One region of the Alteromonas sp. ABE4_545 genome, then DNA from elsewhere that is predicted to be linked to it. Evidence: predicted binding sites of a transcription regulator. Region 1 holds the regulator's gene; the other holds the start of a gene.
The links. The regulator FliA, encoded in region 1, starts transcription of late flagellar genes. The targets are predictions, from matches to a motif close to CTAAAGNTNNNNNNNNNNNNGCCGATA.
Positions count from the first base shown of each region.

Region 2: pomA (flagellar motor protein PomA) is a predicted target of FliA. The motif match lies at 1,706-1,732, and genes of this name have one in related genera.

Region 1 covers NZ_JBSWYY010000004.1:118,259-121,650, forward strand. The annotation lists gene ACXAH6_RS05675 (chemotaxis protein CheA) at 1-200, opposite strand, end outside; gene ACXAH6_RS05680 (protein phosphatase CheZ) at 213-965, opposite strand; gene cheY (chemotaxis response regulator CheY) at 1,001-1,384, opposite strand; gene ACXAH6_RS05690 (RNA polymerase sigma factor FliA) at 1,462-2,190, opposite strand; gene ACXAH6_RS05695 (MinD/ParA family protein) at 2,187-3,053, opposite strand; gene flhF (flagellar biosynthesis protein FlhF) at 3,050-3,392, opposite strand, start outside.
Region 2 covers NZ_JBSWYY010000007.1:6,853-10,244, forward strand. The annotation lists gene ACXAH6_RS08580 (flagellar motor protein MotB) at 1-823, opposite strand, end outside; gene pomA (flagellar motor protein PomA) at 829-1,590, opposite strand; gene xseB (exodeoxyribonuclease VII small subunit) at 1,880-2,125, shown strand; gene ispA ((2E,6E)-farnesyl diphosphate synthase) at 2,127-3,017, shown strand; gene dxs (1-deoxy-D-xylulose-5-phosphate synthase) at 3,054-3,392, shown strand, end outside.

The DNA.
Region 1 (3,392 bases):
CAGATTTCAACGAGTTCGGTTAACGATAAAAATCCAGCGCCACCTTTTACTGTGTGATAGCCACGAAAAATTGCGTTAAGCAAATCGGCATCACCAGGATTGTTCTCTAGATCAACGAGTTGCTCTTGTAATTGTTCAAGAATCTCTCCGGCTTCCACCAGAAAGTCTTGCAATATATCCTCGTCAACATCAAACGACATGCGCCAGCTCCCCTAAAATCCTAGGCTAGACAAAAGGTCGTCAACATCATCTTGTCCTGAAACAACATCGTCGCGTTCTTCAGCGTTAATGATGGGACCTTCTGCCACTACAGTGTTATCGACTTCTTCAGCTTTTTTGGCACTAGGCTTAGCACCGAGGTCTGAGTCGCCGAACATGGTTAGCATATTCACTAGGCTATCTTCAACTTCACCCACGAGTTCAATAACTCGGCGGATCACTTGGCCCGTTAAGTCTTGGTAACCTTGTGCCATCAGCACTTCGGTTAACAGCCCTGTAAGTTTGTTAGAGTCTTCAGATGCACCTTCTAACAAACTGTCTAGGTCTTGACATAAGGCTTTGAATTCACCTAATTCGATTTGACGCGTCATCAGCTTTTTCCACTCGGGCATTACCGCTTCAATTTTAGTCGATAATGCTTCCGCAATTGGCATACTTGCTTCAACGGCGTCCATAGTAGTATTAGCCGCTTTTTCAGTTTCTTCAATGACGTAGGTCAATCGAGTTTGCGCGTCAGGAATTTCTTCGTTCGCCAAGCCGTGAATTCGCTCATCGAGTTGGAAATTATTGAGTGCATCATGCAGTTGGCGAGTGAGTTTTCCAACTTCAGCAAAAAGCTCCACCGATTCCTTCATCGATGCGGCTTCGAGAATGGCATTTGCTGAGTCGTTGTCCCCTTTCTCGAGGTGAGCAACAAGCTGCTTTGCCTCGTCCAACGAAATGGGTACAGGTTTAGATATTGTCATCCAGCGTTCCTCTACTTAATTCGAATTCGTCTGGATTAACCTAAACGTTCAAAGATCTTATCTAGCTTCTCTTTGAGCGTTGCTGCAGTAAACGGCTTAACCACGTAGCCATTAACACCGGCTTGTGCGGCGGCAACAATTTGCTCTTTCTTCGCTTCCGCGGTCACCATTAATACAGGCAAGTGTTTCAATTTGTCGTCGGCGCGAATTGCACGCAACAAATCAATGCCCTGCATACCTGGCATGTTCCAGTCGGTCACCACAAAGTCAAAATCACCCTGTTGTAGCATGGGTAACGCGGTGCTTCCGTCGTCCGCTTCCTGGATATTGGAAAAGCCCAAATCTTTAAGCAGATTCTTTATGATACGTCTCATGGTAGAGAAATCGTCAACCACGAGAATTTTCATATTTTTATCCAAAATGGCCTCCAGTGAGGATATTGTTATCTGATATTAATTATTATTGATGAGTACAACGGTCTTGTTCTTGGGTTGTTTTACTCACCAGCTTGCCAGTTTTTCATGCGCGATTTTAATTTTAGCATGGCCTGACTGTGAATTTGGCTTACACGTGATTCACTCACATCAAGCACTTCGCCAATTTCTCTTAAATTTAATTCTTCATCATAGTATAGAGACAAAACAATGGCTTCGCGCTCTGGTAATGTAGTAATAGCATGTGCCAGCGCTTTTTGGAAAGCGCCTTGCATTAAATCTTCTAATGGTGAGTCACTACCTCGATTTTGCTCGGTAGCAATCACGTCTTCCGACACGCCTAAATCTTCAATACCAACCAGCTTACCCGCATTCACTTCACCTAACATCTGATGATATTCTGCAAGTGATACATTCATTTTAGCAGCTATTTCAGCATCTCTAGCATCTCTGCCAGTTTCTTTTTCAACTAAGCTGATTGCTTCGGTGATTGCGCGGCCATTTTTGTGCACTGAACGAGGTGTCCAGTCGCCTTTGCGAATTTCGTCAAGCATGGCTCCGCGTATACGAATACCCGCAAAAGTTTCAAAACTCGCGCCTTTGGCGCCATCAAAATTTTTGGCGGCTTCTAATAACCCGATCATGCCGGCTTGAATAAGGTCGTCAACAAGCACACTGGCTGGCAAACGCGCCATCAAATGATGGGCAATGCGCTTAACGAGAGACGCGTGCCGTTCGACTAACTGCGCTTTATCGGTTTGTTGTCTGTACGCCGCAGCTTTGCTGTTCACCGTTGACTTCCTGCCACCTTATTCGTCACCAGTTGTTCAATAAAGAATTCTAAGTGACCACCGGGTTGTGCCGGAATAGGCCACTGCAGTGCTTTGCTTGCCAGCTGTGTAATAGCAACAGCCGCAGGCGAGCCGGGGAAGGCATCAACAATGGCGCTTTGTTTGCGCACTGAACGACGCACGTTTTCGTCGAATGGCACTGTTGCCACTAGCTCAAGTGCGACATCCAAGAAACGGCCGGTTACTTTCGATAACTTGCTGAAAAGCTCTTGCCCTTCACGCATGTCTCTGACCATGTTAGCAACGACTTTAAACCGGAATACACCGTGCTCTCTATTGAGGATTTTTATCAACGCGTAGGCATCGGTAAGAGAGGTGGGTTCATCGCACACTACGACCATAATGTCTTGTGAAGCGCGAGAGAAACTCAACACCATATCTGAAATGCCAGCTGCGGTATCGACAATTAACACGTCGATTTGTGAACGCAATTCGCTGAATGCTCGGATGAGGCCTGCATGTTGAGTGGGTGATAACTCGGTCATAGACTGAGTACCCGAGGTTGCAGGGGCTATTTTAATCCCGTGGGGGCCGGTCACTAACACTTCATCAAGAGTGCATTCGCCTGAAAGCACGTGAGAAAGGTTTTTCTCTACGCGTAAACCGAGCAGCACATCCACATTGGCTAAGCCTAAATCGGCATCAAGCACCATCACGCGCTTTCCTTGCTTAGCCATTGCAATTGCTGTGTTTAGGGTAACGTTAGTTTTACCCACACCGCCTTTACCACCGGTAACGGCGATCACCTTGATTAATCGTGACTGATTCATTTTTCTTAAGCTACTCGCTTGATCTTCGATCATACTGCTCGTGCTGCACTTACCGCTTTGTTTTCATTAGTATGATTCAAACTGTACTTTTTATAAAGCTTTGCAGCGGTAGACACCAAAGATTTTGCATCGGCAACCTTAATATCTTCAGGAACTTGTTGTCCATCAGTCACATAACTGATTGATAATTGGCGTTCGATCGCAGTACTAATGATTTCTCCCAAGCTGTAACATTCATCGAGTTTGGTGAATATACAACCGTCCAACTGCATGCCGTCATAAGCATCTACTATACGTTGTAACGCAGGATATTGCGTATTTGCCTGCGCTACTAGGTATTTTCGTACCATTTGACCATTCGCTTGTTCGAGG
Region 2 (3,392 bases), on a different contig from region 1:
CCAAAGGATCGGAAGACGCCTTACCCACCACAGACATACGACTTTCATCAAACCCTGGCGCTAGACGTAATTCTTCGGCCACCGCCACGGCTCGTTGAGCCGACAAGTCCCAATTGGAGCGATACAACTCATTTGAAATATTCTGACTGTCGCTATGGCCCGAGATTTCCAATTTTCCCGGCATATCGACGAGTAACTTCCCTATTTTAGCTAAAATGGGTTTGAATTGCGGCTGCAAAAACGCAGACCCCGCAGAAAACGAACCATTTTCTCTAATTCGAATCGTGATTTGTTGGCCTAACGATTCCATTTCAATTGAGCCATCGAGAATTTCTTTTTGCAGTTGTTGGGCGATCTTCTTCATCATTTCGTTGTCTTGCACTTGATCTGAGCTTTGCGAAGCTGAAGATGCTTGTTGCTGTGCCGTTTGTTGACTTTGCCCACCACGTTGTGTACCACGCTGTTTCTGACGCCCCCCAGCAGAGTCTTCGTCGCCGGCTTGAAACTCCAGCATTTGCTGGGTCATTTCTATTGTTTGTTGCTGAATCGTCTCGATAGGCGTTGGGTCTGGGCGACCAGGGCGAAACTCCATTGCGATAACACTTGTGCCTTTTGGAATGTCTTTTACTTCAATTTTATTTTGCACACCAAAGGCAAATTTCATCGACCCGGCTATCTGCTTAAATTTAAGCACATCCATTTCAGAGAAGGCGAGCAGAAGTACGAAGAAACACATCAATAGTGACATGAGATCCGCAAAGGTCCCCATCCAAGCAGGTAAGCCCTCTGGGGGGCACTTAGGACATTCTTCCTGTTGTGCCATTGCGATTACTCTTCTTCGCCTGTACCGCGTTTACTCGCAGCAAGGTAGTTTTTCAAAATCCCTTCAATAACACGGGGGTTTTGGCCATCTGCAATGCCCACGATGCCGTCGAGTACTAATGATTGATTTAACTTTTCTTGCTCTTTGCGATTGGCGAGTTTTGCCGCGATAGGCAAACAAATTACGTTGGCAAGAAAGGCACCATACAGCGTAGTTAACAAAGCAACTGCCATTGCTGGACCAATCGCCTTAGGGTCATCCATGTTTGACAACATCGCCACCAGACCAATCAAGGTGCCAATCATTCCCATTGCGGGCGCAACGTCACCAAAGCCTTTGAAAATGCCAATACCAAACTCGTGACGCTCTGTGGTCATAGTGATGTCTTTGTACAGAGTTTCGCGTACAACTTCTATGTCGTGGCCGTCAACCAACATGTCGACGCCTTTTTGCATAAACTCATTACTGATCTCGGCCTCTTCCAGTGCTAAAAAGCCACCTTTACGTGCCGCATCAGCCATTTCAACAATTTTGTCGATTAGCTCTTCTGGCCCTTCAATCTTAAACATGAAGGCTTTGCCAGCAATTTTACCTGCGCCGAAAAACTGCCCGAGGGTAAATTGAGAAAGTACGACGAATAAACTGCCGCAAAATACGATGAGTACTGATGGCACGTCGATAAACATGCCCATTTCACCACCCAGCATCATGGCCATGACAACAAAGCCTATCGCACCTAACATGCCTATGACGGTAGCTAAATCCACCTGTTCTTCCTCATCCTCTGTGTATCGCCAGTAACGTTAACGCTAGCGCAACGCGTTGATTTTCGCCAGATTAACCTACATTTACTTGCGAGTCATTGTAGTCTGTCTCACATTTTATCGACAATTTTTAAGATTTCTACAGCTTAAAAACACACTCGTCGCTATTCAACGTGCGGTTCTGCGCTATAAAACAGGGAAATTCAGGGGATAACCCACAAAGCATTTGACCCTGTTTACCCCCTCAGTTAATGTGCGACCATTCAAGAAATTCAAACTTAAAGAGAACTACGTGAGCGATAAATCAACTTCTGACACGCCCTCATTCGAAGCCTCTCTCGCCGAACTCGAAACCTTAGTTAGAGAAATGGAATCTGGCGATTTACCACTCAATGTTGCTTTAGAAAAATTTGAGCGCGGTATTAAACTCTCTCGAGTCAGCCAGCAAGCTTTGCAAGACGCAGAGCAAAAAGTAAAAATACTGCTCGAGCAAAATGGCCAAGCGAATTTAGAAGATTTCGTGAGCGACGAGGATTGATATGGACTTTACGTCCTTACACAACAGCATTAAACAAGACACAGATGCCGCACTGCTCGCGCTAGTAGAAAGTTTGCCTGATCATGCCTTGCGCTTAAAGCAGGCGATGCAACACGCATTATTAGCAGGTGGCAAACGAATGCGCCCATTGCTCGTACACCTAGTGGGCAATGCGTTGGATGTGCCTAAAAAAGATCAGCTGGCTATCGCCGTTGCCATTGAATGCATTCACGCTTACTCGCTGGTTCATGATGATCTGCCAGCAATGGATGACGACGATTTACGTCGCGGGCAACCCACTTGTCACATCGCATTTGACGAGGCCACAGCGATTCTTGCTGGCGATGCATTGCAAACACAAGCATTTACTGTACTTGCTGAATTCCCAATGAGTGATTTTGCTCATGGGCAGCGACTTGAGCTCGTTAAGATTCTGGCTAAAGCCAGTGGTTACCTAGGAATGTGTGGTGGCCAAGCGATTGATCTCGCCGCAACGGGTAAATCAATTGATGTTGATCGATTAACACAATTACACCGTTTAAAAACTGGCGCATTGCTAGAGGCGTGTGTGTCTATGTCTGCCGCGGTATGCCCAGATATTAGTGATAACGATTTGAACACGTTAAAAACATTCGCTCGTAGTATTGGGCTTGCGTTCCAAGTACAGGACGACATATTAGATGTAACCGCCAGTACCGCACAGCTAGGTAAACCAATGGGTTCAGATGAAGCTCAAGGTAAAAATACTTACCCCGCTTTACTCGGTTTAGACGGTGCGCGTGAAGAATTAACAAGATTACACACACAAGCGCTTCAAGCGCTGGCCGCTTTCCCCTACAATACGGAATATCTGATCGCATTTACCGATCTCATGGTCAATCGAGACCATTGATAGTGATATCGTAAAGAGAAAATAGAATAACAAGTAATGACTTTAGATTTAGCGCATTATCCCACATTGGCACTCGCGCAAACACCAGAAGACCTAAGGCAACTTCCTCAAGATAAGCTAAAAACCTTGTCTGATGAATTGCGCCAGTATTTACTGACTTGTGTGAGCCAAAGTAGCGGTCATTTCGCCTCGGGGTTGGGCACCGTTGAGCTGACCGTTGCTTTACATTATGTGTATAACACACCATTCGACCGTTTAATTTGGGATGTGGGGCATCAAGCCTACCCCCATAAGATTTTGACGGGTCGAGCCGAACGTATGGGCTCTATTCGCAAGAAAGAGGGCTTGCACCCGTTTCCTTGGCCGCCAGAAAGT